3 regions of the Bacillus sp. FAU20 genome follow, and region 2 is predicted to be linked to each of the others. Evidence: a T-box and tRNA genes for the amino acid it is inferred to sense, from the RefSeq annotation. Region 2 holds a T-box; the other regions hold tRNA genes.
The links. The T-box of region 2 lies ahead of tyrS (tyrosine--tRNA ligase). A T-box ahead of a tRNA ligase gene usually reads a tRNA of that ligase, here a tRNA-Tyr.

Region 1: it has a tRNA-Tyr gene. The T-box ahead of tyrS (tyrosine--tRNA ligase) is inferred to sense a tRNA for this amino acid. The anticodon was not compared.
Region 3: it has a tRNA-Tyr gene. The T-box ahead of tyrS (tyrosine--tRNA ligase) is inferred to sense a tRNA for this amino acid. The anticodon was not compared.

Annotation. Positions count from the first base shown of each region.
Region 1 is NZ_JBVYHY010000027.1:403,106-410,813, reverse strand. Features, by position in the region: gene AC0OM3_RS27765 (SH3 domain-containing protein) at 133-1,287, shown strand; gene AC0OM3_RS27760 (hypothetical protein) at 1,293-1,625, shown strand; gene AC0OM3_RS27755 (DUF3965 domain-containing protein) at 1,866-3,017, opposite strand; gene AC0OM3_RS27750 (CBS domain-containing protein) at 3,339-3,758, opposite strand; tRNA gene AC0OM3_RS27745 (tRNA-Glu) at 3,888-3,959, opposite strand; tRNA gene AC0OM3_RS27740 (tRNA-Asn) at 3,961-4,035, opposite strand; tRNA gene AC0OM3_RS27735 (tRNA-Ile) at 4,044-4,120, opposite strand; tRNA gene AC0OM3_RS27730 (tRNA-Trp) at 4,131-4,201, opposite strand; tRNA gene AC0OM3_RS27725 (tRNA-Thr) at 4,208-4,280, opposite strand; tRNA gene AC0OM3_RS27720 (tRNA-Phe) at 4,290-4,365, opposite strand; tRNA gene AC0OM3_RS27715 (tRNA-Asp) at 4,374-4,449, opposite strand; tRNA gene AC0OM3_RS27710 (tRNA-Met) at 4,453-4,529, opposite strand; tRNA gene AC0OM3_RS27705 (tRNA-Ser) at 4,551-4,643, opposite strand; tRNA gene AC0OM3_RS27700 (tRNA-Ser) at 4,695-4,787, opposite strand; tRNA gene AC0OM3_RS27695 (tRNA-Ala) at 4,808-4,880, opposite strand; tRNA gene AC0OM3_RS27690 (tRNA-Pro) at 4,897-4,970, opposite strand; tRNA gene AC0OM3_RS27685 (tRNA-Arg) at 4,981-5,054, opposite strand; tRNA gene AC0OM3_RS27680 (tRNA-Leu) at 5,058-5,146, opposite strand; tRNA gene AC0OM3_RS27675 (tRNA-Gly) at 5,163-5,237, opposite strand; tRNA gene AC0OM3_RS27670 (tRNA-Leu) at 5,267-5,347, opposite strand; tRNA gene AC0OM3_RS27665 (tRNA-Lys) at 5,362-5,437, opposite strand; tRNA gene AC0OM3_RS27660 (tRNA-Gln) at 5,442-5,516, opposite strand; tRNA gene AC0OM3_RS27655 (tRNA-Tyr) at 5,528-5,611, opposite strand; tRNA gene AC0OM3_RS27650 (tRNA-Val) at 5,620-5,695, opposite strand; rRNA gene rrf (5S ribosomal RNA) at 5,701-5,816, opposite strand; rRNA gene AC0OM3_RS27640 (23S ribosomal RNA) at 5,918-7,708, opposite strand, start outside.
Region 2 is NZ_JBVYHY010000024.1:20,969-32,843, reverse strand. Features, by position in the region: gene AC0OM3_RS20515 (putative mucin/carbohydrate-binding domain-containing protein) at 1-1,135, opposite strand, end outside; gene AC0OM3_RS20510 (thioester domain-containing protein) at 1,696-2,616, opposite strand; gene AC0OM3_RS20505 (aldo/keto reductase) at 2,725-3,564, opposite strand; gene AC0OM3_RS20500 (MFS transporter) at 3,581-4,744, opposite strand; gene AC0OM3_RS20495 (winged helix-turn-helix transcriptional regulator) at 5,138-5,482, shown strand; gene AC0OM3_RS20490 (DUF1641 domain-containing protein) at 5,919-6,359, shown strand; gene AC0OM3_RS20485 (NAD(P)/FAD-dependent oxidoreductase) at 6,404-7,582, shown strand; gene tyrS (tyrosine--tRNA ligase) at 7,890-9,149, opposite strand; T-box leader at 9,206-9,421, opposite strand; gene murB (UDP-N-acetylmuramate dehydrogenase) at 9,519-10,436, opposite strand; gene AC0OM3_RS20470 (SET domain-containing protein) at 10,820-11,215, opposite strand; gene AC0OM3_RS20465 (DUF4077 domain-containing protein) at 11,424-11,875, opposite strand, start outside.
Region 3 is NZ_JBVYHY010000027.1:196,274-208,148, reverse strand. Features, by position in the region: gene AC0OM3_RS26800 (sensor domain-containing protein) at 1-1,888, opposite strand, end outside; gene trmL (tRNA (uridine(34)/cytosine(34)/5-carboxymethylaminomethyluridine(34)-2'-O)-methyltransferase TrmL) at 2,016-2,504, opposite strand; gene AC0OM3_RS26790 (amidase domain-containing protein) at 2,563-3,450, opposite strand; gene queG (tRNA epoxyqueuosine(34) reductase QueG) at 3,495-4,637, opposite strand; tRNA gene AC0OM3_RS26780 (tRNA-Gly) at 4,837-4,910, opposite strand; gene AC0OM3_RS26775 (DsbA family protein) at 5,026-5,676, opposite strand; partial or broken gene AC0OM3_RS26770 (transglycosylase domain-containing protein) at 5,864-6,641, opposite strand; gene AC0OM3_RS26765 (NUDIX hydrolase) at 7,134-7,595, opposite strand; gene AC0OM3_RS26760 (YebC/PmpR family DNA-binding transcriptional regulator) at 7,742-8,461, opposite strand; gene AC0OM3_RS26755 (DUF3884 family protein) at 8,813-9,133, shown strand; tRNA gene AC0OM3_RS26750 (tRNA-Leu) at 9,346-9,427, opposite strand; tRNA gene AC0OM3_RS26745 (tRNA-Cys) at 9,438-9,508, opposite strand; tRNA gene AC0OM3_RS26740 (tRNA-Gly) at 9,523-9,597, opposite strand; tRNA gene AC0OM3_RS26735 (tRNA-Gln) at 9,603-9,677, opposite strand; tRNA gene AC0OM3_RS26730 (tRNA-His) at 9,741-9,816, opposite strand; tRNA gene AC0OM3_RS26725 (tRNA-Trp) at 9,838-9,911, opposite strand; tRNA gene AC0OM3_RS26720 (tRNA-Tyr) at 9,919-10,002, opposite strand; tRNA gene AC0OM3_RS26715 (tRNA-Thr) at 10,013-10,088, opposite strand; tRNA gene AC0OM3_RS26710 (tRNA-Phe) at 10,107-10,182, opposite strand; tRNA gene AC0OM3_RS26705 (tRNA-Asp) at 10,192-10,267, opposite strand; tRNA gene AC0OM3_RS26700 (tRNA-Met) at 10,271-10,347, opposite strand; tRNA gene AC0OM3_RS26695 (tRNA-Val) at 10,374-10,449, opposite strand; tRNA gene AC0OM3_RS26690 (tRNA-Glu) at 10,454-10,528, opposite strand; tRNA gene AC0OM3_RS26685 (tRNA-Ser) at 10,546-10,637, opposite strand; tRNA gene AC0OM3_RS26680 (tRNA-Asn) at 10,640-10,714, opposite strand; rRNA gene rrf (5S ribosomal RNA) at 10,723-10,838, opposite strand; rRNA gene AC0OM3_RS26670 (23S ribosomal RNA) at 10,939-11,875, opposite strand, start outside.

The DNA of each region.
Region 1 (7,708 bases), on a different contig from region 2:
AAGGAATCATTATCCTCAAAAAATTTATTTTTATATTGATTTCATATTACATTTATGTGAATACACCCACTATATTATATCTTTATACTATAATAAAATTACAACTATACAACTAGAGGAGGTCTCTATTCCATGAATATGAAAGCTACTGCTTTAACAGCAACTACTGTAGCGATTGCTTCTTTACTTCCTTCTATGGGTGAAACAAATGTACAAAAAGCAAACGCTGAACAATTATCTAATATTAAAACTGGGTATGTCAAAGTCGATCAAGTAGCATTACATACAGAAGATAACGTAAAAAGCACATCAATTGATACAATTCGCTTTAATACAAAAGTGAACATCCTTGAAACAACTAATGGTTGGTATAAAGTATCTGTTCATAATAAAGTAGGTTATGTACAAAAAGATGCTATTTTACTAAAAAACAAACTTCAATCTAATGATCAATACATCGTTAATGCTAATGCATTAAACGTTCGCTCTGAACCTAATTTAGAATCTTCCATTTTAGATGTATTACCAAATGGCAAGTTTATTACCGTTCAAGAAGATCAAGGCGAATGGTATAAAATCTCACATAATGGCCAAACAGGTTACGTACAAAAAGCATTCATCTCTAATGGTTCACAACCCTTAGTAAAAGGAATCACCGTTCAAAATAATACAAAATATACCGTTGCAACACCTAATCTAAATGTACGTAGCAACGCTAGTACAAGTAGCGCTCTACTCGGTTCATTACAAAACGGTACACAAGTACAAGTAGTAGAAACTGTAGGAACTTGGTATAAAATTCGTTTTGGCACAGGATACGGATATGTAGCAAAACACTATGTAGTACAAAATCAACCACAAGCTAAAACAGATCAGCCTTCATCAATTCCAGCTGCTTTCAAATTCCCCGCTCAAGGAAGAATTAGCTCAACCTTTGATATACGCTGGGAACAAATGCATTATGGTATAGATATTGCCGCTCCAGGAAACGTCTCTATCCAAGCTGCTGCTGCAGGTAAAGTTGTGAAATCTTATTATTCAGCTAGCTATGGCAATGTTGTTTTCATTGCGCATCAAATCAATGGGAAATTATATACAACTGTTTATGCTCATATGAAGGATCGCACTGTACAAGCTGGTGATCAAGTACAAACTGGACAATTAATAGGTCATATGGGAAACACAGGTCATTCATACGGGCAACATCTTCATTTTGAATTACATAATGGAGAATGGAATTTTGAAAAAACAAATGCAGTAAATCCACTGCCATATTTAGTTAGGTAAATTGTATGCCACGCAATATACCTCTTATAATTGAATACGTAGCCTTTTTAGGTTTAATCTGTTGTTTAATCATTTACAATACAAACATTGTATTTTTATCTATTATTATTGCTTTTGTTGCATTAGAAATTATGATGGAATCATTTCAAGTGCAACTAAAACAAAAAATTGCCCATATTTATAATGCTATTTTTCTTTTAAGTGCTCTCATAACAAATATAATTAGTAATGGCTTTTATTTATCTACTGTATTTCCAGTATTCTTTATGGCTGTTTTATTATTTGTAGCTAGATATATTAATGTCCCTTATAACCAAAAACAAAAACAAGAAGCTTAGAAAGAGGAGACACTGTGTACCAATCTTTCAAAGATACTCCAATAAAATACATATTGAATTTGTATAAGAAAACCAATACTTTTTTTGGTATACAAGGAAGTTATACTGCACAACTCCTCCTATATGGAATGCTTTTTCTTGTCTTAATCACTTTCTCCTTGTTTTACTAACAAAAAAGGATCTCACATAAACTGGAGATCCTTTTTAATTTATATGAATTTTTCATATCGAAAATATTGTTTATCCACAAGCATATTTTTCATAAATAAAGCTCAGATTATATTTTTTCTCTAAACTCATTCGTTGTTCGTCATCGCACCAATAGAAAAGAATATCATGAATCGTTGCGTAACGCTTATTTTTAAGAAATAGCCTAAAGAATGATGGTAAACAATCATGTAATTGTATAAATATATAATTGCGTAGTATTTCTTCTTTATATTCAATGCCCTTACAAATATACAGTAATTCTTCACAATAATATGCATGCTGTGGAACTTGTATCATTTCGAAAAATGGCACATAAGATAGTAGCTTTCCAATAAAATGACCGTATCGATCCATTACTCCTATCGTCATATGCTCCATCATTTCTTTCATCACATATAAATAATCATCTACATGCGTTGTCTTTAATGGGTCTAAGCGATCGGAAATTTGAGATAATACAGCTCTTTGACATGCTAAAACTGCCTGACTAGGTCCATAATATGATAGGAAATCTGTACACTTACGATATTTCCGTAATAAATCATGTGTATACAAATCATATACAAAAGTATTACAATACATCGCTAAACTCATCATATCACTATTTAATTGCTCTTTTGATAATGATTTCGCTCTCTTGCACATATAAAAGAATGTAAATTCCAATACTTCTTTATGAGATAATAAATGTTTACAATCGGTTATACACTTCTCATTAAATTTAACTCTATCCCAAATTTCAATATCCCTATCTGTCAATTCACCTATACGATATTTAATAATTAAATAATTTAAAGCAACTGATTGCGTCAAAAGATCCCATGTTTCATATTCCAATGAAGTATGAACAAACTCAGCTAATCCTTGCGCTATCATAAAATCATTTGCCTCTTCATACCAACCAATCTCTTGGCATAAGCGAAGAATACGCACTAAAGTTGGAATTTCATCTTTATGAAACTGCGGTAATTTCTTTGCTTTATTCATGCCATATACGATAAATGACGCTAAATTTTCTTCTTTATAAAATTCTTTCTCTTTCCATACTAATATAGTTCGTTCTTTCCCCTCACCTTTTGGGTGACAAGGTACAAGCAAAGAAAATAATTCAGCGAAATTATTTGGTTCTATATATGTATCTGTAACCAAATTCCAATTTGGATCGCCCTGTACAGCCTTCATATAATTCCCCTTCCCTTTTCATCTATGTAGGAAATATTAATTTATTATCGCGCCACTAAAAATTAATATTGTTATATTCAAAATCTCTCATAATACTTATATCTATCAGTATATCATCTTTTCTCTTATTAAAAATGAAGAATAACAAATTTTAAAAAACTGTCGAAATTATTAACCACATACTTATTATATAATGTCTCAGATACATCACGCTAACATATTAGTTTAATCCATATATGCTAGAATAATGTATCTGAACTTTATATATAATTTAGCTCTTTATGAGTGACCATCAGACTCTCGGTTAATGAAAGTTTCAATTTACTCTGTATGCTCTGAGATTTCGCTCAAGGCAAATCCAGCTTGATCATCTGCTGATTCCCTTATAGCTAAATCTCCTAGTGCTAACATGCCAATAAGTTGACCACTATCAACTACTGGTAATCGTCTAATTTGATGCTGTGCCATTAGCTCTGTAGCTTTTTCAATAGAATCATTTGGAGAAACTGAGATAATATTTGTTGTCATCACATTTGTAATTTTATTAGATCCAGGATGTTTTTCAGCAATCCCTCGAACGACTAAATCTCGATCAGTAACAAGCCCAACAACTTGCTCATTTTCAACAACTGGGATTAATCCAACTGATTCTTCCTTCATTTTAACAGCTGCCTCATATACATTGTCTAGCGGTGTACAATGTACAATATGGGTACTCATTAAGTCTCTAACTCGTGTCATTATTTATTTCCTCCTTTTTATACATACCATAGCTTTTCCAAAATCCCTTTATTTATTTCTGGAAAGTAACGTAATAAAAAGGATTAACAAAATAAAAAAGAGCCAGCATAATGCTGACTCTTTTTTGTATGACCCGTACGGGATTCGAACCCGTGTTACCGCCGTGAAAGGGCGGTGTCTTAACCACTTGACCAACGGGCCATGGCTCCGCAGGTAGGACTCGAACCTACGACCGATCGGTTAACAGCCGATAGCTCTACCACTGAGCTACTGCGGAATAATATATGGTGGGCCTAAATGGACTCGAACCATCGACCTCACGCTTATCAGGCGTGCGCTCTAACCAGCTGAGCTATAGGCCCATATACTTTACAGGGGCAGTAGGAATCGAACCCACACTGGAGGTTTTGGAGACCTCAGTTCTACCTTTAAACTATGCCCCTAAATGATGCCGGCTAGAGGACTTGAACCCCCAACCTACTGATTACAAGTCAGTTGCTCTACCAATTGAGCTAAGCCGGCATAAAAAAATGGTGGCTCGGGACGGAATCGAACCGCCGACACGAGGATTTTCAGTCCTCTGCTCTACCGACTGAGCTACCGAGCCAACATAAATGGCGGTCCCGACCGGGGTCGAACCGGCGATCTCCTGCGTGACAGGCAGGCATGTTAACCACTACACCACGGGACCATTTGGTTGCGGGGACAGGATTTGAACCTGCGACCTTCGGGTTATGAGCCCGACGAGCTACCGTGCTGCTCCACCCCGCGACAATATAAAGTTTTAAAAAATGGAGGAGGTAGAGGGATTCGAACCCCCGCGCGACTCTCGCCGCCTGTCGGTTTTCAAGACCGATCCCTTCAGCCGAACTTGGGTATACCTCCATGAAGGAAAAAATATTTTATTATTATATGTCTAAACCATTAAAGAAAAAATGGAGGAGGTAGAGGGATTCGAACCCCCGCGCGATTCTCACCGCCTGTCGGTTTTCAAGACCGATCCCTTCAGCCGAACTTGGGTATACCTCCGAGACATATATTAAATAAAGTGGAGCCTAGCGGGATCGAACCGCTGACCTCCTGCGTGCAAGGCAGGCGCTCTCCCAGCTGAGCTAAGGCCCCATGTTTTTTGGGAATATCGGGAAGACAGGATTTGAACCTGCGACCCCCTGGTCCCAAACCAGGTGCTCTACCAAGCTGAGCCACTTCCCGTTAATAAAAGCGCGCCCGAGAGGAGTCGAACCCCTAACCTCTTGATCCGTAGTCAAACGCTCTATCCAATTGAGCTACGGGCGCATATGGTGCCGAGGGCGGGGGTCGAACCCGCACGGTGGTCACCCACCGCAGGATTTTAAGTCCTGTGCGTCTGCCTGTTCCGCCACCCCGGCATGTCATATTGAAAATTGGAGCGGAAGACGGGATTCGAACCCGCGACCCCAACCTTGGCAAGGTTGTATTCTACCACTGAACTACTTCCGCAAGACATGTATGAGTTATTTTATTAAAAGTGCGGGTGAAGGGAGTCGAACCCCCACGCCAAAGGCGCTAGATCCTAAGTCTAGTGCGTCTGCCAATTCCGCCACACCCGCATATTTCATTAAAATGGTGAGCCATGAAGGACTCGAACCTTCGACCCTCTGATTAAAAGTCAGATGCTCTACCAACTGAGCTAATGGCTCTTAATGGCTGGGCTAGCTGGATTCGAACCAGCGCATGACGGAGTCAAAGTCCGTTGCCTTACCGCTTGGCTATAGCCCATTAATTAAGAATGGTGGAGGGGGGCAGATTCGAACTGCCGAACCCGAAGGAGCGGATTTACAGTCCGCCGCGTTTAGCCACTTCGCTACCCCTCCGACATATATGGTGGAGGATGACGGGATCGAACCGCCGACCCCCTGCTTGTAAGGCAGGTGCTCTCCCAGCTGAGCTAATCCTCCATTTTGCCTGGCAACGTCCTACTCTCACAGGGACAAGGTCCCAACTACCATCGGCGCTAGAGAGCTTAACTTCCGTGTTCGGTATGGGAACGGGTGTGACCTCTCTGCCATCATTACCAGACTGTATTCATTTAAGACAAGAATCATTGTAACTTATTCACTTCTGAAAGTCAACAAGTTTTTTATATTCTTTCAAAACTAGATAACATTGCTACATATTATATGGTTAAGTCCTCGATCTATTAGTATTCGTCAGCTCCACATGTCACCATGCTTCCACCTCGAACCTATCAACCTGATCATCTTTCAGGGATCTTACTAGCTTACGCTATGGGAAATCTCATCTTGAGGGGGGCTTCATGCTTAGATGCTTTCAGCACTTATCCCTTCCGCACATAGCTACCCAGCTATGCCCTTGGCAGAACAACTGGTACACCAGCGGTGCGTCCATCCCGGTCCTCTCGTACTAAGGACAGCTCCTCTCAAATTTCCTACGCCCACGACGGATAGGGACCGAACTGTCTCACGACGTTCTGAACCCAGCTCGCGTACCGCTTTAATGGGCGAACAGCCCAACCCTTGGGACCGACTACAGCCCCAGGATGCGATGAGCCGACATCGAGGTGCCAAACCTCCCCGTCGATGTGGACTCTTGGGGGAGATAAGCCTGTTATCCCCGGGGTAGCTTTTATCCGTTGAGCGATGGCCCTTCCATGCGGAACCACCGGATCACTAAGCCCGACTTTCGTCCCTGCTCGACTTGTAGGTCTCGCAGTCAAGCTCCCTTATGCCTTTGCACTCTACGAATGATTTCCAACCATTCTGAGGGAACCTTTGGGCGCCTCCGTTACACTTTAGGAGGCGACCGCCCCAGTCAAACTGCCCACCTGACACTGTCTCCCGGGTCGATAAGACCCGTAGGTTAGAATTTCAATACAGTCAGGGCGGTATCCCACCAGCGCCTCCACCGAAGCTAGCGCTCCGGTTTCAATGGCTCCCGCCTATCCTGTACAAACTGTACCAAAATTCAATATCAGGCTACAGTAAAGCTCCACGGGGTCTTTCCGTCCTGTCGCGGGTAACCTGCATCTTCACAGGTACTATAATTTCACCGAGTCTCTGGTTGAGACAGTGCCCAAATCGTTACACCTTTCGTGCGGGTCGGAACTTACCCGACAAGGAATTTCGCTACCTTAGGACCGTTATAGTTACGGCCGCCGTTTACTGGGGCTTCAGTTCAGAGCTTCGCTTACGCTAACCCCTCTCCTTAACCTTCCAGCACCGGGCAGGTGTCACCCCCTATACTTCGCCTTACGGCTTCGCAGAGAGCTGTGTTTTTGCTAAACAGTCGCTTGGGCCTATTCACTGCGGCTTTCCGTTAAGAAAGCACCCCTTCTCCCGAAGTTACGGGGTCATTTTGCCGAGTTCCTTAACCAGAGTTCTCTCGCACACCTTAGGATTCTCTCCTCGCCTACCTGTGTCGGTTTGCGGTACAGGCACCTTTTATCTCGCTAGAAGCTTTTCTTGGCAGCGGGGAATCAAAGACTTCGCTCCATAAGGAGCTTCCCCATCACAGCTCAGCCTTCACGATAAGCGGATTTGCCTACTTATCAGCCTAACTGCTTGGACGTGCACAACCAATCGCACGCTTCTTCTATCCTTCTGCGTCCCTCCATTGCTCAAACGATAAAGAGGTGGTACAGGAATATCAACCTGTTGTCCATCGCCTACGCCTGTCGGCCTCGGCTTAGGTCCTGACTAACCCTGAGCGGACGAGCCTTCCTCAGGAAACCTTAGGCATTCGGTGGACGGGATTCTCACCCGTCTTTCGCTACTCATACCGGCATTCTCACTTCTAAGCACTCCACCAGTCCTTACGGTCTGACTTCACTGTCCTTAGAACGCTCCCCTACCACTGATACCATTCGGTATCAATCCGCAGCTTCGGTGGTGTATTTAGCCCCGGTACATTTTCGGCGCAGAGTCACTCGACTAGTGAGCTATTACGCACTC
Region 2 (11,875 bases):
ACATTTGATGTAAATTAGGGTAAAAATGCTCTCCATAAGCTAAATCAAGTTGCCAAAACATTACTAGTTTCTCGAATTCTTCCATATTTTTTTGAGCATCAGGATTATCTAAGTAAGCAAAAGCTTTTTTATAATGACCATCTTCTTCTAGACTTGATTTATTGCCTAACATTCTTTGAACCGATAATGAATATATATTTACTGTTACTTCTCCTACACCTGACCAAAACCAAGGAGCTTGCTGATGTAAATGCCCTACTTCATGCCACGGTCCCCAGCCATCTCCTTGTAATCTCTTTATATTTAAAACCCTATCCATAGTCTCTGGAACATACCCTGTATGATAATGAGTAGCAAACATCCAATCATCTTTATCTGGTTTTCTCTTTTCAACAAATTGGATATAGTGGTTTGGAGCTTTTGACACCCCTATACCATCTTCAGATAATCCTGCTACAGAATTTTCAAAGCGAATAATCTTATCATGTAGCCTCATTAATTCTACTGGATCCGTCTCTCCCATATAGTTTTCCACTGCTTCAGGACTTGGAGTAATTAAACTTCTCTCACCCTTCAATTCAACTGCATAAGGATTTTTATACTTCTTTAACATTGCATCCCAATCTTTTTTTGTGTGCTTCCCTAAGATAAATAATGGAAAATGACTTCCTCCATGAATAACTGAAGCTGTTACTTCGCCATCATTATTCATGTTATAAAAATATAGTATTCCACCTATTGAAGATGAAATATTATTTTCACCAGGTTTTAACTCAAATTCTTCAAACCCTTTTTCATCATATGACTTCGTTCCTATGAACGCTTTAATAGATTGCGTTCCTTTTATTTCAATTTTAATTTCTTCATTTGGACCAGCATAAATTCCAGTTGGTTCATTCGCTGAAAGTACATAACGTACTTTTAAGCGTTTTTGCTCTTCTTCAATACTACCTTTCCCAGGCAAATGAAACGTTCTCTGCTCCAAACGATTCTCTTTACTCTCTTCCAACTGCCCGCCCTTATTCTCTTCCAAAGGCGCCGCATATCCTTTCGATGCTTCGAAAGCTACTGGTGATAATAATGTAGATATACAAATACCAGCTACTAATACCCTACTCTTTTTCTGCTTTGACATAATCTGTGTCCCCTGTCCTTTTTTTAGACAAACCATCCTATATATTCATTTAATAAGAAATCCTATTATTTTTATAAAAACATTTAATGAATAGACTAACGCCTCTCGCACCTATATCAATTACTTCCGCATTTCTCTAAATGTATTCGCTTTCTTAAATTGTAAAATTTTTCATGTATTATGCCCTCCTCACTTCACTCTACTTGTGATGAGTTCTCTTCTTACATAAAAGAAACATAGTAAAAGATATATTTTAGTCTCGTCATCTATACATCTAAAAATAAAACCTTACATTTTCTTCATATATGACCATCTATAGGTAGTTTTTCCAACTGAATTGTACACGCTTTACACTTTGTTTGATAGACTTTTCAATTAGAATAATGTTACAATTTTGTGAATTTAATCTATTTATTGTAACGTTTGGATTTTATTATATTTTGTTATTTCCAAATAATTTTCTCAACATAAAAACAGTGTTTTATCTAATTAATAATTATCTTGATATAATTTTAAATTTCATATATAAAAAGCATTGGTTAACACCAATGCTTTCATCCTTACCTTTTATATTGATTCGGTTTATGCGGTTCATTTGGAGTATGTGGTTTATTATTATCATGACCATTTCCTTTTTTCCAACTCACTGATAACTCCGGACTTGTTTCTTCTTCACTACGCTCAAGTAATACAACTGCATTTTGAATTGTGGGTGTACCTTTATGTGCAATCCCTTGTAGCTTCGTTAATTTCCCGATTGCTTTAAAGCTAAATCCACCAGCTGGTGTTTGTTTCGGAATTAAAATGCGGAACTTCTCTCCTACATTAAATTCTGTTTTTGTTTCGCCCTTTTCATTTGCAAATTTCACGCCCGCTGGTGCACCTGTTGGTTGCACTTTATACGTTCCGCTTTTTGCATTTGTTTCTACTGTATATAAGCCTGTTTCAAAGAAATCATTTTTCAATACCGCTTCTTGTTCTTCTGTTGGTACGACACTCATCGTAATTTCTTGTAACTCTTCACTAGCGCTAGCTTTTGCAACGATATCTTTCGTCACCTTTTCTACATTTTTATTACGGAAATCTAAATCATTAATATCGATTTGTTTTAACGCATTCCATACTGCAAGCTGCGTTGCATAATGAGCTTCTCTCCAATCAGAAACACCTAATTCTTGCGGGCTCTTTTGTGGATATCCATTCAATAATACGCGATATACGTTAATATCCACTTTCCCCATTTCCGGTAAATCTTGACCGCTTGGAGATTTTAAATCTACATTTAAGCAAAAAGCAATTTTGCCATCTGCCGTTTTAATAAGCTCTGTTCGAATTGGTTTCTTCTTGGACTTACTATAACTCCAATCCATTTGATACTTTGTATGGTCCATCACTTCTGCGAATGCTTTTTGAAGTGGGAATAACACAAATAAAACACTTAAAAACATAGCTAAAAGTTTGAACGATTGCTTTATATTCATGTTCACAGCCCCTTAATAACAAACTTAATACTAAGTAGTATTTAATTAGAAAATATTTTTATACAAAAAAAAGAGTGCTTTTACGCACTCTTTTTTCTTACCTTAATCTTAGAAATCGAAGTTATCAGGATCTGGACCAACGCGGTGATTTTGATTTAACGCATCGATTTTTTCCATATCTTCTTTCGTTAATTCAAAGTTAAATACATCAGCATTTGCAATAATGCGGTGTTCTTTCGTTGATTTTGGAATTGTAATCACTCCATTTTGAAGATCCCAACGTAAAATAACTTGCGCTGTTGTTTTGCCATATTTCTCAGCAATCTCTTGTAATGTTTCATTATCTAATAATTGACCTTGCATAAGTGGTGACCATGCTTCCATTTGAATACCTTGTTCTTTACAGAAAGCTTGTAATTCTTTTTGTGTTAAACGAGGGTGGTATTCTACTTGGTTAATCATTGGCTTAATTTCTGCATCTTTCATTACATCTTGTAAGTGGTGAATTTGGAAGTTACTTACGCCAATTGCACGTACGAGATTTTCTTTATAAAGTGTTTCTAGCGCTCTCCACGTATCTTTATATTTTCCTTCTACAGGCCAGTGAACAAGATATAGGTCTAAATACTCTAGTTCTAATTTCTTTAAGCTCTCTTCGTATGCAGCAATTGTTTCTTCGTATCCTTGATCTGCGTTCCATACTTTTGAAGTGATAAATAATTCTTCTCTTGAAATACCAGTCGCTTCAATACCTGCACGGATTCCTTCACCTACAGCTTTTTCATTTCCGTAAATTGCAGCTGTATCGATGCTACGGTATCCTGCTTTAATCGCTGATTTTACAGCTTCTACAAGTTCTGGTCCTTCTTCTACTTTAAATACACCTAAACCGAACCAAGGCATTTCTACACCATTATTTAATACTGTTTTACTTTGTAAGTTTTTCATTTTATTTTCTCTCCTTTTATTTTACTTGATCTCTTTTTTCTAATGTCATGCTCCACGCTGTTAAAATCACAGCACCTACTACCATAATTCCGCCTACCCAAGCCGTATGAATTAATCCTAACGAGTTCGTTACAATACCGCCCAAGTAAGCACCAAGAGCAATTCCTGCGTTAAATGCTGCGATGTTAATCGCCGATGCTACATCAACAGCGCTAGGTACAAACCTCTCAGCCAAGATAACGACATACACTTGTAGCCCTGGGACATTCATAAACGCAAATAGTCCCATAAAAATAATTGTAATGAATCCAGCAACTTTAAATGGTGCTGTAAATGTTAAAACAAATAATACAATCGCTTGAATAAAGAACATGTAAAATAACGCTCGAATCGGATTATGATTTGATAATTTTCCACCGACCATATTCCCAATCGCAATTGCAATTCCATACACTAACAAAATAATTGTAACGGTACTTGCTTTAAATCCTGTTACTTCTTGTAATAACGGAGATAAATACGTAAATGTTACGAACGTTCCCCCATATCCTAATGCAGTAATAATAAATACAAGTAACAGTCTTCCATTCGTAATCAGCTTAAATTGATCACGAAATGATACAGACGTACCTTTTTTTAAATTAGAAGGAATTAGCATACTATTGGCGATTAAAGCAACAATTCCAATGGCCACAATAACAATAAACGAGGCCCTCCAGCCAAATTGTTGACCGATAAACGTTCCAATTGGCACACCTGTAATAGTCGCAACTGTTAATCCAGTAAACATAATCGCAATGGCACTTGCACGTTTATTCTCAGGTACAAGAGCAGCCGCAATTGTAGATCCAATTGACATAAAAACACCATGTGCAAATGCAGATACAACCCTCGCAATAAGTAACACAGTAAAACTTGTTGCTACTGCCGCAATGCCATTACCAATAATGAAAATAATCATAATCCACATTAATAACGTCTTTCGCGACATACTAGCTGTTAATGACGTTAATACTGGAGCACCAAACGCTACTCCTAATGCATATAAAGAAACAGTTAACCCCGCTGTTGTAACAGAAACATGTAAATCCTCTGAGATAGATGGTAATAAGCCGACACTAATAAATTCAGTTGTACCAATTCCAAACGCACTAATTGCTAGTGCTAATAAAGCAAACATACTTCTCCGATTCGTCTGTACTGCCGAAGAAGATACTGTATATGAATTCAATTGAACTCCTCCTTAATGCGAGAAATCCAATCATAATAGTATGATAAAAAGGCCTTTTTATCTTCTACAAAAATAACTTTACTGTTGATATACGCTATTATGAATGGCTTTACTCTTTTTTTGAAGAACGCACTTAAAAGTACGATAGGTACCTAAAAGTAACATAGGCACTTTTTAGTACCGTACTACTCATTTCCCTCTTACGTATGCTATTATGGAACATATTCAACATGATAAAAAGTACGTACTTTAAAGTGCTATAGGCACTTTTTAGTGACATTTAATTATTTAGCTTCTTTTGTTGGAGAACTTAAATCTACATTCATCAAAGGAGATTTTTATATGAAAAAATATAATATTCCCGTTGAAGCGACTTTAGAGGTTATCGGTGGAAAATGGAAGGTTGTTATCCTTTGTCATCTAACGAAAGGCACAAAAAGAACGAGTGAACTAAAACGTTTAATGCCTGGGATTACACAAAAAATGTTAACTCAGCAATTACGTGAATTAGAAGACGATGGGGTCATTCAAAGAAAGGTATACAATCAAGTACCACCAAAAGTAGAATATTCACTTACAGAATACGGTTGGTCTTTAGAATCCATTCTTGATTCTCTTTGTACTTGGGGCGAATGCCATCTTGAAAAAAGCGGTAACACATCGATGCTAATTGTAGAAGGTGAATAATAGGAAAAAGGAAAAAACGAACATGAATTTGTTCATTTTTCCCTTTTTTTCTTTATATGTATATACATTTCTAACTGGAACAAAATATTTTATACGCTTTCATACCTTGTCAGTACTACGTTATACACTCAATATCAAATAATTAGGAATCATTTTTATGTTAACATAGGTGCATATAGTATATAATATAGGATATATATTATATACACTTTCCGGTAGCGGAGCTTTTCCATTATGCGGACAAGCCATGTATCGGACAGTTCATAAATGATAAGTGAGACGTTATGGTTTTAGATTTATGTTTGCAGCTTACTTGCTGTCGTAAATTTAAAGGCATTTTATTGTGTTTTGTGAAACTTTGTATAAAGTTTCGCAAGCGTTTACTATCTTACTTATCAAAAAATAAGAGTATTGCTATCGTAAAGGAGAATTGGAGATGCCAGAAACTATGACTCAAACAAAGCCAGAACAAGAAACTGTACAAATTTCTGCTAGCCAAGGACAACTTGATGTACTTGATCAGTTGTTAAAACCTGAGGTACAAGAATCATTAACAACACTAGTAGAACAGCTTCCAAAATTAACTGAGCTTGTTAACATTTTAACCAAATCTTATGACTTCGCTCAAACTGTTGCTACTGATGAAGTATTAAAAAGCGACACTGTTGGTGCAATTACAGAGCTTGTAGAACCTGTAAAAGATACAGTGAAAAGCATGGCTGCAACTGCAATCGAAGCGAAAGATCGTGCTGAAGAAAGCAACGAAGTTATCGGCCTATTCGGTCTGTTAAAATTACTAAAAGATCCACAAGCACAAAAAATGTTCCGCTTTGTGAACGCATATCTTCAAATTAGTGCAGAACGTAACAATAAATAATTTAACTTATAACAACAATTAGTAAAGACGGGGGATATCATACTATGTCAAAACAAATTGTCATCTTAGGCGCTGGTTATGGCGGTCTTCTTGCCGCTTTAAACGTACGTAAATATTACAGCAAATCAGAAGCACAAGTTACAGTGATTAACCAATACCCAACACACCAAATCATCACTGAACTACACCGCCTTGCAGCTGGTAACGTGTCTGAGCAAGCAGTTGCAATGCCACTTACAAAGCTTTTCAAAGGGAAAGACATCGATCTTAAAATCGCAACAGTTGAGTCATTCTCAGTTGATAGCAAAGAAATCAAACTAGCTGGCGGCACTACTTTATCTTACGATGCACTTGTAGTTGCTTTAGGAAGTAAAACTGCTTACTTCGGTATTCCAGGACTAGAAGAAAACAGCATGGTATTAAAATCTGCTGCTGATGCAAACAAAATCTACAAACACGTTGAAGACCGTATTCGTGAATACGCGAAAACGAAAAACGAAGCTGATGCTACAATCGTAATCGGTGGTGGCGGATTAACTGGCGTTGAGCTAGTTGGTGAGCTTGCTGACATTATGCCTAAACTTGCAAAAAGCCACGGCGTAAATCCAAAAGAAGTGAAACTTCTTCTTGTTGAAGCAGGTCCAAAAATCCTTCCAGTATTACCAGACCACTTAATCGAACGTGCAACTACTAGCCTAGAAGCACGCGGCGTTACATTCTTAACTGGTCTTCCTGTAACAAACGTTGCTGGCAACGAAATCGACTTAAAAGACGGTCAAAAACTTGTTGCTAACACATTCGTTTGGACAGGCGGCGTACAAGGTAACCCATTAATCGGTGAATCAGGTCTTGAAGTTAACCGTGGACGTGCAACAGTTGATGCATACCTACAATCTACTTCTCACAAAGACGTATTCGTTGCTGGAGACAGCGCTGTTGTCTTCGCTCCAGACGGACGTCCATACCCACCAACTGCACAAATCGCTTGGCAAATGGGTGAGTTAATTGGATACAACTTATACGCAGCACTAGAAGGCAAAGCATTCGAAGAGTTCGCACCTGTAAACTCTGGAACACTTGCTAGTCTAGGACGTAAAGATGCGGTTGCTACAATTGGAGCAAGCAATACTCCACTTAAAGGCTTACCAGCATCATTAATGAAAGAAGCAAGTAACGTTCGTTACTTATCACACATTAAAGGTCTATTCAGCTTAGCTTACTAATCTGAATATAAGCCCGAATCATGCCCTGCATGGTTCGGGCTATTTTTATCCGTAATTTTCTCTAACTTATTTATTCGTCAAAAAAATTATATACCCTTTAAATTTATCTAAATATACTGACTTTTTACAATGAAAGCTGTCCCGTTCGGAACAGCTCTTATTGTCGCTTTTTGTCGGTAAATCGATATATTGGGAAAATCGCTGATATATTCGGATTTGCGCTGATATATTTCAAAAATCGCCGATATAATTCGAGTTACGGTCGATATATTCGAAAAATCGCCGATATATTTTCCAGCCTTACTTATTATCCTAATTTCACAAGACTGTAGTTCTTCTTCCCTTTACGAATAATAATAAATCTTCCATCAAACGAATTTTCTACAGTAACATCCGTACCCACATCTGTTACTTTCTCACCATTCATAGAAATCGCACCATTATTAATGTCCTCGCGTGCTTGTCGTCTAGATGGTTCGATTCCTAAATCGACTAGCCACTCTACGATGTTTTTCGTCTCTTTTGAAGACTGAAATGTTGGCATTTCTTTAAAGCCTTGTTCAATTTCATCAGCTGTTAACGATTTAATATCTCCGCTAAATAACGCTGCTGTGATTTTTTCAGCTTGCAGGAACGCCTCTTCTCCATGAACGAATTTCGTCATTTCTTCTGCTAACACTTTTTGTGCTTCACGTTTATGAGGCTCCGCTTCTACCCTCGCTGCTAATTCATCAATACGCTCTTTCGTTAAGAACGTAAAGTATTTCAAGTATTTAACGACATCACGATCATCTGTATTTACCCAGAACTGGTAAAATTCAAACGGTGTCGTTTTTTCAGGATCAAGCCAAACCGCACCACCTGCTGATTTACCAAACTTCGTACCATCCGATTTTAATAATAATGGAATCGTTAATCCGAATACTTTCGCCTCATGACCTTCTAACTTACGAATTAAATCTAAACCACTCGTAATATTTCCCCATTGGTCACTGCCACCAATTTGAAGTTGAACATCCTCTTTCGTGTATAAATGATGGAAGTCCATCGCTTGCAAAATTTGGTACGTGAATTCTGTGAAAGAAATACCTGTATCTAAACGGCTTGCTACAATATCCTTCGCTAACATGCTATTGATGCTAAAGTTTTTCCCGTAATCACGTAAAAACTCAATAATATTTATTTCATGTGTCCAATCATAGTTATTTACCATCTTCACTTCGCTATTTCCGCCAAAATCAAATAGCTTTTTCATTTGTGCTGTTAACGCATCTACATTATGCTGAACCACTTCTAACGTTTGAAGCTGACGCTCTGATTGTCGTCCACTCGGATCACCAATTGTTCCTGTTGCCCCGCCAATTAAAATAACAGGATGATGGCCAGCTAATTGGAATCTCTTCATCATCATAAACGGAATCAAATGTCCGATATGCATACTATCACCAGTCGGATCAACTCCGCAGTATAGTGAAATCTTTTTCTCTTCTACTAGCTTGCGTAAACCTTCTTCGTCAGTCTGCTGATTAACGGCGCCGCGCCATTCTAATTCATCAATAATATTCATCTTTTGTCATCCCCTTTATTTTTTAAAAACAAAAAAGCCCCTACGTCTACGATAGACATAGGGACGATTATTCACCGTGTTACCACCCAGTTTGCATAAATAGCATAGCTACTCATACCACTCTTAGCAATAATATCGATTGCTAGTCCGCTTAGCATTACCTAAGATACTCCAGAGTGTAATTCGCAAGTTTGTTTGTGCTAGGTTACAGCAACCCCTAGCTCTCTCGTTAACAGTGACAAACTGCTACTGGGCTCTTTCAACGTATGTTATTTGTTAAATTATTAGCCATTATATTGAATCGAAAACAAATTGTCAACAATACCCAAATATTATTTTAAAATAATTCACATCTTCATACGTATTTCTTTATTCCTTATCTTCTCCAATAATCCTTACTTCTCGCTCTAACTTCACGCCAAATTTCTCTTCAACTGTCTTTTGTACGAAGTGAATTAAATCGATGTAATCTTGTGCTGTTCCGTTATCAACATTCACCATAAACCCTGCGTGTTTTAAAGAAACTTCTACCCCACCAATTCGCTTACCTTGTAGTCCTGAATCTTGAATTAACTTACCAGCAAAGTTATTTGGTGGGCGCTTAAATACGCTACCACATGAAGGATATTCTAGAGGCTGTTTTGACTCACGTTTAAACGTTAAATCATCCATTTTGGCTTTAATTTCTTCATGTACACCTTCTTCAAGTTCAAATCTCGCTTCAAGAATAATGTAATGGTTGTTCGCAAATACACTCTTACGATATCCAAATTCAAATGCTTCTTTCGTCAAAGTACGTAGTTCTCCATCACCTGTCATTACGACAGCTTCTGTTAATACAAACGAAATTTCACCGCCGTATGCACCTGCATTCATATATAATGCTCCGCCAACTGAACCTGGGATACCACAAGCAAACTCAAGACCCGTTAAATTATGGTCTAGGGCAATACGTGATACGTCAATAATTGCTGCACCACACTGTGCTACAATCGTCGTTCCTGTTACAGTAACACCTGTAATATGAATTAAACTTACTGTAATCCCGCGAATTCCACCATCTTTAATAATGACATTCGATCCATTTCCTAAAAACGTAACTGGAATATTATATTCGTTCGCATATTTGATAACTTCTTGAATTTCATCATAATTTGTAGGCGCAACAAAAACATCTGCTTTTCCGCCAACTTTAATATGCGTATGATTCTTTAACATTTCATCTTGTTTAACATGTCCTTCAGGCAATACCGTACTTAAATATTTATAAACCTCTTGCATATTCATTTTACGATTCCTCTATTTCTATATTCATTTTATCCCGTTATACGGGCCCATAATATCCCCACGTACATGAAAGAACCTAAAGTGGTGGATACAGTGTACCCAAAATCAATTCGAGACACCTATAAACCTCTTAATTTATAAGAGGTGCCACTCATATTAAAATATATATTGCATAATAAAGCAACCCAAATGGACTACTAAACTTGACATGTCATCAGAAAGACAACAATTTGTAAAATATGTGACTTTTTCAAAACACTATCCCTCAGTATCTTACTATACCATACAAAAATAAAGTGGTATTTTTTTGTACTTTTTACTTTATTTACATCAATGAAAAAAGAGCACATCCGACAGAATGTGCTCTTTCTATACTCTTTATATTACTTTTCGTTCTCTTCTTTTTCTTTATCAAACCATAACAGCTCATCGTTATCAACTTCACCATTATAATTGATTAAAATTTCTTCTCCTGCTTTTATATCTTTATAAGCATAGAAGTTAAATGTATGATTCTCAAAAACGATGTCATACGTTGCATTCGGTGTATATGAATGATTAAATAACATACCATATCCTAAAAGGATTGCCGTATGATTGATCCCATACTCAAATGCGTAGTCAGCAAGTAACGTCTTCTCAATATGTTCATGCTGTTCATTCGGATAAGAGATAACTGGTGCGGCGTGTATCAACTCACCCTTTTTAATATCACGAGTTGCAAATACACCTCTATTAAATTCTCCATCACTAAGTTCAGAAGTCTTAACTTCGATCATATGCGTCACCTATATAATTCTTTCTTTGAAGTATTTTATTCCGCTATTTGCGGATAGCTTGATTGGTGAGGGCTAATAATCAGTATGTACTAGTCTCACTTTATCTCCTTAAGCTTGGCAGAAAACGCGCAGAAAAGCAATTAAATTCCTATCAAGTATTCGTTTCAATGAAAAAAGAGCACATCATTCGTGCTCTTTCCAAGTAATATTACTTTTCTAAAATATCTTCTAACAACTTCACTTGCTCGCTAACAGTTTGCAACGTCTTCACTGACGTATCATTTCGATATTTTTCTTCTTCCACACTCGCTAGCACTTCTTCTGTAGCTGTAGAAGTTTGCTGAATTACGTTAGAAGCATGCGTAACATCCTTTACGATATTCGTCGTTTTAACTTGGAAACTTTCTTGATGAACAACAACCTCTCGCATTACTTCATTAATTGCATCAATAAACTTCCCTAAATCAGTTACATTTGTTAAAACACTTGCTAACATCTCGTTACATTCTTCTTGTACTCTTTCTGACTTCTCTACCTGCACTTCTACCTTACTTGCTTGATTACTAAACTCCTTCAAAATCCCTTGAATTCTTCCCGCAGAACGATTTGATTCTTCAGCAAGCTTTAACACTTCACTCGCTACAATAGCAAAACCTTTTC
Region 3 (11,875 bases), on a different contig from region 2:
TATCACGTTCATCTATATGTATACCCTCCATAAAAGAACGATCAATTTTTAAAGTATCAATTGGATATGTTTTTAAATAACTTAAAGATGAATAGCCTGTTCCAAAATCATCTAAATGAATCTTTAAATTTTGTTCTTTTAATTGTATTAACACTCTCTTCGATATATCTTTATGTATAAGAGCTCCTTCTGTAACGTCTATCGCTAATAAATGAGCTGGTACATTGTACTTATGTAAAGCCCGTGTAATCATCTCTATTAATGTAATAGAACGAAAGTGTCTAGCTGAAATATTAACCGCAATTGGGACCACTTCATATCCTTTATTTAACCATTCGCGCAGTTGCTGACACACTTGATTTACTACCCATTCATCGAGCTTAATAATAAAGCCTGTTCTTTCTGCCAACGGAATAAATTGGTTTGGAGAAACAAGTCCTAATTCCTTATTCTCCCACCTTATTAAAGCTTCCATACTAGCTATTTTTTTCGTTTCAATATTAATTTGTGGCTGATAATATAAGAAAAATTCATTTTTTTCTATAGCACGATGTAACTGGTTTTCTATTATAAACCTTTGTTCACGCTCACAGTCTAATCCACTACAATAAAAATGATAATGTCCTTTTCCTTTTTCTTTTGCTTTTTCTAAAGCAGCATCGACTCTCTGAAATAGTATTTTTTCATCTTCTCCATCTGCTGGAGCCATTACAATTCCAATTGACGCACTTAAATATACATCTTCTTCTTCGATTACAAAAGATTCACTAATATTTTTCAGTATGCTTTTTGCAATTTCCTCTACATATTCTTTCGTTATATTTTCTATCAACATAACAAATTGATCATCGTGTTCTCTAAATAAGTGCATATCTTCTATTTTTAGATTGCTTAAACATTCTGTAACTTTTTGTAATACTTTATCTCCCTCTTTATGACCAAATGTATCATTAATACGATGAAACTCATCTAAATCTATAAATACAAGTGCAAAATTTACACTCTCATTTAAAAAAGTATTTAACTTATTTGTACATGAAATTCTATTCATTAATCCCGTTAACTGGTCATAGTAAGCTAAATATTCTGTTCGCATTTCGTTTAATACTTGCCTTGTAACATCTCTCGTAACAATATAAATCCCAACAATTTCACCGTTCACAATAATCGGGATAGTTCTCAAAGAAATATATAGCTCGTACCCTTCTTTATGAACATATTTCTTTGAAACAATTTGTTTTGCTTTTCCTTGCATCGATCCCTTAAATATAATTTGAAAATCTTTTTCATATTCTTTATTAATGAATTCAAAAATAAATTTATTATTTAATTCCTCATACCGGTATCCAAATATTTCATACGTTGCCGGATTTGCATATGTAACTCTCCCTATAGAATCTATAGATATAATTGAGTCATTATTATATTCCAGTAACGACTTAAATAACATTTGTTTTTCCTCTATCTCTGTCTTCTCCTCAATTTGAGCTGTAATATCTCTTGTAATACAAATAATAAATTGACATATTCCTTCTTCGTCGCAGACAGGATTAAGTGAAGATTCATAATGTATCTCACCTTTTGGTAAATTGACTACATCACAAAAGGTGTGTGCTTTCGCTTCTCTCACTACTTTTGCATATTGCCTTTGCAATATCCCCACTATATCTTTTGGTAATACTTCTGCAAAAGTTTTTCCATAGCACTCTTCGCTTAACCTAGCATAATCCATTCCTATTTTATTCACATACATATATTGAAACGTTTCATTATCAATAACTTTCAATATGAATACTAAATCTTGAATAGCATGTAATAATCCTTGTCTAATTAAATCCATATCTATCATACTTAAAAAGGTATTTTGATTACTATATTCTTCCTTCATATTTATCTCAACCCGTCTTATCTATTTTTAATCATATATCCCATTCTATATGATTATGTCCCCTCTTTTAAATGTATGATTATATATTATTTTTATTTTATAAAAAAAAGTCGCCATATGGCGACTTTTAATAAACGATTTCTAAATCTAATCCAGGGTAATTTTGTTGACGGAACGCTTCATAAATTAAAATTGCTGCTGTATTAGATAAATTTAATGAACGTACTTTATCTGTCATTGGAATACGTAAACAATGATCAAAGTTTTCTTCGATTACATTAGCTGGTAAGCCGTTTGTTTCTCTTCCAAATACAAAATAGTAATCCTTCTCGCGCTTGCTATAGTCAAACGCTGTATGAGCTTTCTCGCCATACTTTGTTAAATAGAAGAATTCACCGTCTTTATTTTTTTCATAAAATTCTTCAATTGAATCATAGTACGTAATTTTTACGTGCTGCCAATAATCTAATCCTGCACGCTTTAACATTTTATCATCCGTTGAAAATCCAAGCGGTCTAATCAAATGTAATTCTGTTCCAGTTGCTGCACAAGTACGAGCAATATTCCCTGTATTTGCTGGAATTTCTGGCTGATATAAAACAACATGTACTCCCACGCGATATTCACCTCTGTTTTTTGTCTACTACGTATTATACCACTTGAGCGAAAAATCTCTACCCATTAATAATATGAAAGAATTTATATTTCATTTGTGGTGTATATTTACTAGAGTCTTCATAGTTCCAATAACGTCGACGGCTATTCGCTGAATGTGCATTTACAAGCGGCATACCATCTGCATCTTTTGCTACTACAATCGTCGTATGATTCCATCTTCCGTCATCCTCGAAATCATAAGCAATGACATCTCCAAGAATAAGTTCTTCTGGCCTCTCTACCGCCTCTGCTCGAAGTCCTGTTGTAGCACCTGACAAATACCAATAAAAAGAATGTGCAACAGCCCAGCTCCAGCTCCACTGATTCTCCCTTTGCCACCATCCTTTACGAATATTAGGATATCCGCTCATAGGTACTTCTCCAGTATGAAGACATTGAGAAATGAAATTCGTACAATTATCAGGGAAATTACGATACATAGGATTTCGGTCATCCCACCAACGCTCTGCATATTTCACTGCCTCTAAACGATTATACTGATAAGAACCGTACTTCTCTTTCGTAATTTCCCTTTCTAATGTCTCACCCATTCTAATTTCTTCTGACACTTCAATAGCATAATCGCCTATAATCCGACTATTATTTAAACAAACTCTTCGTTTTAATTGTTCCTCTTCAATATAAAATAATTCTTTATGCTTAATTAAATATTTAAAATGTATTTGATAATCAATTTCTTGATGGTCATTACTATTTAATTGTCTAATGAAAGAAACATCCGCAGTTGCTTTCACTATATGTGCACTACGTCTTTGAAACAATTGTTTCTTTCTCAGTGCCATTTGTAGTAAATCCTCAGCAATACCATCCAAATTCGTTCTTTTCTCCGTTATATATGCTAAAAATTGTTGTAATTGGTTTTCAATCTTCGTTTTTACAACCATTCTGTCTCCCTCCCATATTACAATATGAAAAAGGGAAATATTATCTACTCTTTTTTCTGTGCTAACAATTCAAGCCCGCGATTCATTTCATGAAGCACTTCTTCATCTTTCTCACGTTCCATCGCTTTCTCAATCGCTTCGCCTACTCCATCTCCGCCAATTTTCCCAAGTGCCCATGCTGCCGTTCCGCGTAGTACTGGTCTTGGGTCATCTTTCATAACACCAATTAAATCAGGAATTGCCGATGTTTCTTTAAAATGTGCTAATGCTAAAATCGCATTTCTTTGCAGTGGCTTTTTCCCTCTCCATGACCCTGACATAATCCCATATTTCTCTTTAAAATCACGATTACTAATTGTTAAAAGTGGCGTTAATAATGGTTTAACTAGCTCAGGATCCGGCTCCATCTCAGGATGATTATGAAAATCCATTCCTTTGTTTTTCGGGCAAACAGTCTGACACGTATCACATCCATATATACGATTTCCTATTTTATCGCGATATTCTTCAGGTAGGAATCCTTTCGTCTGTGTTAAAAACGCAATGCACTTCTTCGAATCTAACTGTCCCCCCTGTATTAAAGCACCGGTAGGACAAATATCGATACATTTCGTACAGCCCCCGCATTGATCTTCTATCGGCTTATCTGGCGGGAATGGAACATTTGTAATCATTTCCCCTAAGTATACGTACGAACCAAATTCAGGTGTAATAATAGAGCAGTTTTTACCGCTCCATCCAATGCCTGCACGCTCTGATACAGCTCGATCACTTAATTCACCTGTATCAACCATGGACTTCACTTCTATATCCGGAAGTTTTTCAATTAAATATGCTTCTAATTTTTGCAAACGATCTCGTAAAACAAGATGATAATCTTGTCCCCAAGAAGCACGACAAAAAATCCCACGGCGTTCTCCACGCTTACTTAATGGTGCATTTTTTAATTTTGAAGGATATGCTAAAGCAATCGCAATAATTGATTTAGCACCCGGTAATAACAGTTGCGGATTCGTTCTCTTCTCTATATCAGGCTCTTCAAATCCAGATTGATAATTTAATTGTTGTTGCTGGATTAAGCGCTGCTTTAATTCCTCAAAAGGAGAAGCACTCGCAAAGCCTATTTTATCTATGCCAATTGTTTTACTATACGCAATTACATCTTGCTTTAATTGTTCAAAATCCACTCTTAATCGCCTCCTCAGATGAATCCATCCCTTATGTAACGACTCTATTGGTTAGTAATTCACTTTTGGAATACTATTATTTACTTCTATTTTCGCATGTAATTAGGTTTTTCAAACATTAAAAAACGCAATGCCTCGTTTATCTCGGAAACGAAACACTGCGTTGATCACAATTTATAGAAAAACATTTAATAAAATTTGGAGCGGGTGAAGAGAATCGAACTCTCGACCAGAGCTTGGAAGGCTCTTGTTTTACCACTAAACTACACCCGCAAATATGAATTACATATAAGATATTAGAATAACTTATGTAAAGTAGTATAGCATGTAAAAAAAGTAGAGGCAAGAATTTTATCGAAAAAAGTCGAAAAAGTGATGAGAGACCTCATCACTTTTTCAATTCTTTATCAATTGCCTTCTTCATACTATCGAAATCAGGGTTTGCAAGATTTCCGTTTACATATACAGAAGGAGCACCTTGAACTTTTAATTTTTGAGCACGATCTGAATCTTTACGTACTTTTTCTTTAATGTCTTTACTGTGTAAATCTTTCTTAAATTGCTCTACATCAACTTTTGGAAGTTTTTCTTTCACAATGCTAAGAAGCAAATCTTCTGTAATCCATTCTTCCGTATCTTTCTTTTGATTTTGATAAATCTCATCATAGAAAATCCAGAATGAATCTTTATCTTGTTTATAAATTGCTTCACCAGCTGCTGCACCTAAATCCGAGTCTTTTCCGATAAATGGGAAGTTAATAAAATATAACTGCACTTTGCCTTTATCAATATACTCTTCTTTTAATCGAGGTAATACTGTTACATCCCAAGTACGACAAGCAGGACATTTAAAGTCTCCAAATTCAACTACCTTAACTGGAGCATCATCTTTCCCTAAAGATTGTTGCGTAGAATAAGCAAACATCTCATTCCCTTTATCTTTTTTGTCATTTATGATGCTATACGCAATTGTTCCAATTACAATCAATACTGCGATAGAAAAAACTATACCAAGAGCCATGAGTTTATTTGATTTCATATACATTCCTCTTTAAATTCATATTCTGTATACAGCATTGTACACAATACACATAATATCAACACTTATATACGTCACGCAATGAACACGCTCACATAAATTACAAAAACACAATAATTGTGACGATATTGTGTCACAATTTGTCACAATTTATTCAAAAAAAGAAGCTCCTCTGTAGGAACTTCTCTTAACTTACTGCTTTTTTACGCGCGCTATTTAACATCGACTGCTCTATTTTTATATCATGACGAATTACTAATTTCTCACTAACTGCTTGAACATACTCATCATGGCTTATATAGCCTTCTTTTCTCCATTAGTCTCAAAACGACATTTCGTCTCTCTACTGCTTTATCATAGTTTTGGGCAGGTGAGTAATAAGCAGGTGCTTTTACTACAGCAGCCATCATTGCACTTTCAGCCAACGTTAATTGGTTCACCTTTTTACCGAAGTAAAGGTTTGCTGCTTTTTCAATTCCCCACGCTCCTTCTCCATAATAAATATTACTTACATATAATTTTAAAATTTCATCCTTCGTAAATGTGCGTTCAATTTTTTTCGTATAAAAAATCTCTTTCCACTTACGAGAAAATGTACGTTCATTTGTTAAAAAGGCATTTTTAGATAGCTGTTGTGTAATCGTGCTTCCTCCTTGCACGACACCACCAGCCTTTATATTCTCAACTGAGGCCCTAATAATTGCTATATAATCTAAACCGTTATGATGATAAAATCTTTTATCTTCTGTCGCAATAAATGCATGTGTTAATGATTCTGGCACCTCTAACTTAGCCGGTACATGTAATTTACTAATATCACTTTTCTCAATCATTACATTTCCAATGAATAATAACGTACAACTTAACAATAATAATAATATAATGGCTTTATAAAAAAGTTTAGTCATTGGATTTAATGCAACTTTTTGATGATAGTTCACCCTAGATAATACTCGTTCTTTCATCTTGAACACCTCTTTTCCACACAGCATATAACTCTTACTTTAAGAATACATTGTTGTAAAAAAATATCCCATCGATTTCTCTTACACGTACCTTACATCATTGTAAGGTATAAAGTGAAACTTTAATGAGCCCTCATCAATCAGGCTTACTGCCCAGCAAATAGTGGGATAAAAAAGTATTGTATCACAGTATTTTTTTATCTACTATTCATCTGAAATATTGAATATAGGTTATGTTAAAGCACGAATAACCAATAAAAGAGAAACCCTTAAGACTATTATATTTTCACTTTACACTTTAATTATATCATCTACAAATATATATACTTTTGACTATCTAGTAATCTAAATGTATATAACATATAGATTTATTATACAGAACAAACGTTCTAACAATCAATACTAGTGCTATTATTATTTTGACCTTTTTCTTAAACAGTATACAAAAAAGAGTAGTGATTCGAATGTATCTCAAATCGGCTACTCTTTTCTTTACAATCTTCCTATTAAATTATACGGCTGTACTTCCCACGTTTCATACGGAATAAAATGTGTTGCTCTCATTGCATCAAGCGTTCTGGATTTCATATGAGGACGCGTTATATACTCATCTATGTTCTCTTCATTTAAATCAACAAATTTAGCCTCTTGTATCTCTTCAGGTTGAGTTTTTATTTCACCACTTATATATGCTACTTTAAAAACAACAGCTAGAATATGCATAGAGGTATTATAATAAACCCCTGTAATTCCGATAGGCTTCACCGTTAACCCTGTTTCCTCTTTTATTTCCCTACAGACAGCTTGATCGAGCGCTTCGCCTTCTTCTACCTGTCCTCCTGGCAACTCCCACGTATCAGCTCGCCAGTGCACTTTTGTTAATAACACTTCATTTTTTTCATTTGTTAAATAACCTGCTACAGCAACTATATGCTTTGGTGTCTTATGTTCCATATTAAGCCTCCTAGAGATAATGAATATTATATATATCCCTATAATCATATTCACTACCTACAACAAAATACCTTTAATACTTCATCACCTTAATTAACTTCATAAAAAAGACCCTATCCGCTAAGCGAAAAGGGTCATCTATCGTATTACTCTCCTAAGTCTACGTTGTGATAAACTTGTTGAACATCTTCCAAATCTTCTAATGCATCAACCATTTTCTCAAATTGTGCTTGAGCATCTTCAGGAAGTGTTACATCACTTTGTGCAAGCATTGTTAATTCTGCAACTGTAAACTCCTCAACGCCAGCACCTTTAAGTGCAGATTGTACTGCATGGAATTGATCTGGTTCAGCATACACGATAACAGAATCTTCTTCTTCTAGAATGTCACGTGCATCTACATCTGCTTCCATTAAAATTTCAAGAACTTCATCTGATGTTTTACCTTCAAGGCCGATAACAGCTGTCGCATCAAACATGTAAGCTACAGAACCGTTCACACCCATATTACCACTATTTTTGCTAAATGCAGCTCGTACATCTGCTGCAGTACGGTTTACGTTATTTGTAAGTGTATCTACAATAACCATAGCTCCATTTGGTCCGAATCCTTCATAACGAAGCTCGTCATAATTTTCTTCTGAACCGCCTTTTGCTTTTTCAACTGCACGATCAATAATTGTTCTTGGAACATTGTATGTTTTCGCACGCTCTAATACAACTCTTAGCGCTTGGTTTGATTCTGGATCTGGCTCGCCTTGTTTTGCTGCCACATAAATTTCACGCCCAAATTTCGCGTATATACGGCTTGTATTTGCATCTTTTGATGCTTTTTTGTCTTTAATATTGTTCCATTTACGGCCCATACTTTCCACTCTCTTTCCCGTTTTAAATCTACATAAAAATATTAATATGAAATATAATGTGTGTTCAACACATTTTTAAAAGAAATATAAAAAGTTCATTTTTGATTCATATTACAGACATAATATAAATCACTATCATTTTGTTCTTTCGACAAGTTATATTATACATGAATTCCTACGTTTATTACGAATTTTAGAAGCACATAGTATAATTTAACAAAAAGACTCTAACATTTCTGTTAGAGTCTTTTTATATTGCCGATACCGATTTCTATAATATTTCCATAATTACTTTCTATTGTTATATAATAAAAATAGGAAATAATTTGAAGAAAAGATGGAGGGAGAATTATGACACATTCAAAAGACAAAAAATCACATGCTTTTAAAGGAATAGGAGATAAGTTAAACCCAACTATCTATCAAGTAAGATTCATGAAATTAGATGAAACAATCCAATTTGAGGCGTTTCCTGAATTGAAGGAATTAGGGGACTGGTTAAGTACTTCAACACATATGTGGGCGTGCCACTCAACTATGTATAAGTACAACAGAGAAGAGTTTGAAAAGAAGTTTTTAGAAATTACAAACTTAACCGTTGATAATGTACTAATATCTACTGGTGGTGTCGGATTTAACTTCATGTCACCGGGGTGGAGAAATTCTCTCTAGAGTGCTCGAAAGGAATATTGTATATGCAATATTCTGCTGGAATTTTATAGTATACAACAATTAAAAGGATACAAATGAATGTTTGTTTTTATCCTTTTAATGTTTCGCAGTTTACTCACCGTACACTTTTTCTGCTTATTTTGTCATGTAATGAAAAGAAAACACAAAAAAACTCTATACTAATTGTATAGAGTTTTTTACGCCGTTCATGATACCGATGGTCGGGGTCGAACCGACACTCCCGAAGGAACACGATTTTGAGTCGTGCGCGTCTGCCAATTCCGCCACATCGGCACAAAAGAAAAGGCGGCAACCGGATTTGAACCGGTGATAAAGGTTTTGCAGACCTCTGCCTTACCACTTGGCTATGCCGCCATATAAAATTTTATTGGAGCGGAAGACGGGATTCGAACCCGCGACCCCAACCTTGGCAAGGTTGTATTCTACCACTGAACTACTTCCGCAAAAATGGCTGGGCTAGCTGGATTCGAACCAGCGCATGACGGAGTCAAAGTCCGTTGCCTTACCGCTTGGCTATAGCCCATCGAATTCTTACTTAATTATATGTAAGTATCCATTAGATTATTTGTAATTTTTAAAATAAAAATGGGGCGACTGATGGGAATCGAACCCACGAATGCCGGAGCCACAATCCGGTGCGTTAACCACTTCGCCACAACCGCCATGTTGTGTAAATATATATTTGGCAGGGGCAGTAGGAATCGAACCCACACTGGAGGTTTTGGAGACCTCAGTTCTACCTTTAAACTATGCCCCTATGTAAATGGTGGAGGGGGGCAGATTCGAACTGCCGAACCCGAAGGAGCGGATTTACAGTCCGCCGCGTTTAGCCACTTCGCTACCCCTCCGAAACTTACATGGTGCCGGCTAGAGGACTTGAACCCCCAACCTACTGATTACAAGTCAGTTGCTCTACCAATTGAGCTAAGCCGGCATATTTTATTAAAATAAATGGTGGCTCGGGACGGAATCGAACCGCCGACACGAGGATTTTCAGTCCTCTGCTCTACCGACTGAGCTACCGAGCCTTATTAAAATGGCGGTCCCGACCGGGGTCGAACCGGCGATCTCCTGCGTGACAGGCAGGCATGTTAACCACTACACCACGGGACCATTTGGTTGCGGGGACAGGATTTGAACCTGCGACCTTCGGGTTATGAGCCCGACGAGCTACCGTGCTGCTCCACCCCGCGATAATACTATTCATATAAAAATTATATGGTGGAGGATGACGGGATCGAACCGCCGACCCCCTGCTTGTAAGGCAGGTGCTCTCCCAGCTGAGCTAATCCTCCAAAGTGGTGACCCGTACGGGATTCGAACCCGTGTTACCGCCGTGAAAGGGCGGTGTCTTAACCACTTGACCAACGGGCCAAATATTATAAATCCTATGGCGGAGAGCAAGGGATTCGAACCCTTGATACGCTTGTGACGTATACACGATTTCCAATCGTGCTCCTTCGGCCAACTCGGACAGCTCTCCAATGGCTCCGCAGGTAGGAATCGAACCTACGACCGATCGGTTAACAGCCGATAGCTCTACCGCTGAGCTACTGCGGAATAATATTGCCTGGCAACGTCCTACTCTCACAGGGACAAGGTCCCAACTACCATCGGCGCTAGAGAGCTTAACTTCCGTGTTCGGTATGGGAACGGGTGTGACCTCTCTGCTATCATTACCAGACATTATTCTTTTGAGACAATCATTATTATAACTTATTTACTTTAAAAGTCAACAAGTTTTTTATGTTCTCTCAAAACTAGATAACATTGCTACATATTATATGGTTAAGTCCTCGATCTATTAGTATTCGTCAGCTCCACATGTCACCATGCTTCCACCTCGAACCTATCAACCTGATCATCTTTCAGGGATCTTACTAGCTTACGCTATGGGAAATCTCATCTTGAGGGGGGCTTCATGCTTAGATGCTTTCAGCACTTATCCCTTCCGCACATAGCTACCCAGCTATGCCCTTGGCAGAACAACTGGTACACCAGCGGTGCGTCCATCCCGGTCCTCTCGTACTAAGGACAGCTCCTCTCAAATTTCCTACGCCCACGACGGATAGGGACCGAACTGTCTCACGACGTTCTGAACCCAGCTCGCGTACCGCTTTAATGGGCGAACAGCCCAACCCTTGGGACCGACTACAGCCCCAGGATGCGATGAGCCGACATCGAGGTGCCAAACCTCCCCGTCGATGTGGACTCTTGGGGGAGATAAGCCTGTTATCCCCGGGGTAGCTTTTATCCGTTGAGCGATGGCCCTTCCATGCGGAACCACCGGATCACTAAGCCCGACTTTCGTCCCTGCTCGACTTGTAGGTCTCGCAGTCAAGCTCCCTTATGCCTTTGCACTCTACGAATGATTTCCAACCATTCTGAGGGAACCTTTGGGCGCCTCCGTTACACTTTAGGAGGCGACCGCCCCAGTCAAACTGCCCACCTGACACTGTCTCCCGGGTCGATAAGACCCGTAGGTTAGAATTTCAATACAGTCAGGGCGGTATCCCACCAGCGCCTCCACCGAAGCTAGCGCTCCGGTTTCAATGGCTCCCGCCTATCCTGTACAAACTGTACCAAAATTCAATATCAGGCTACAGTAAAGCTCCACGGGGTCTTTCCGTCCTGTCGCGGGTAACCTGCATCTTCACAGGTACTATAATTTCACCGAGTCTCTGGTTGAGACAGTGCCCAAATCGTTACACCTTTCGTGCG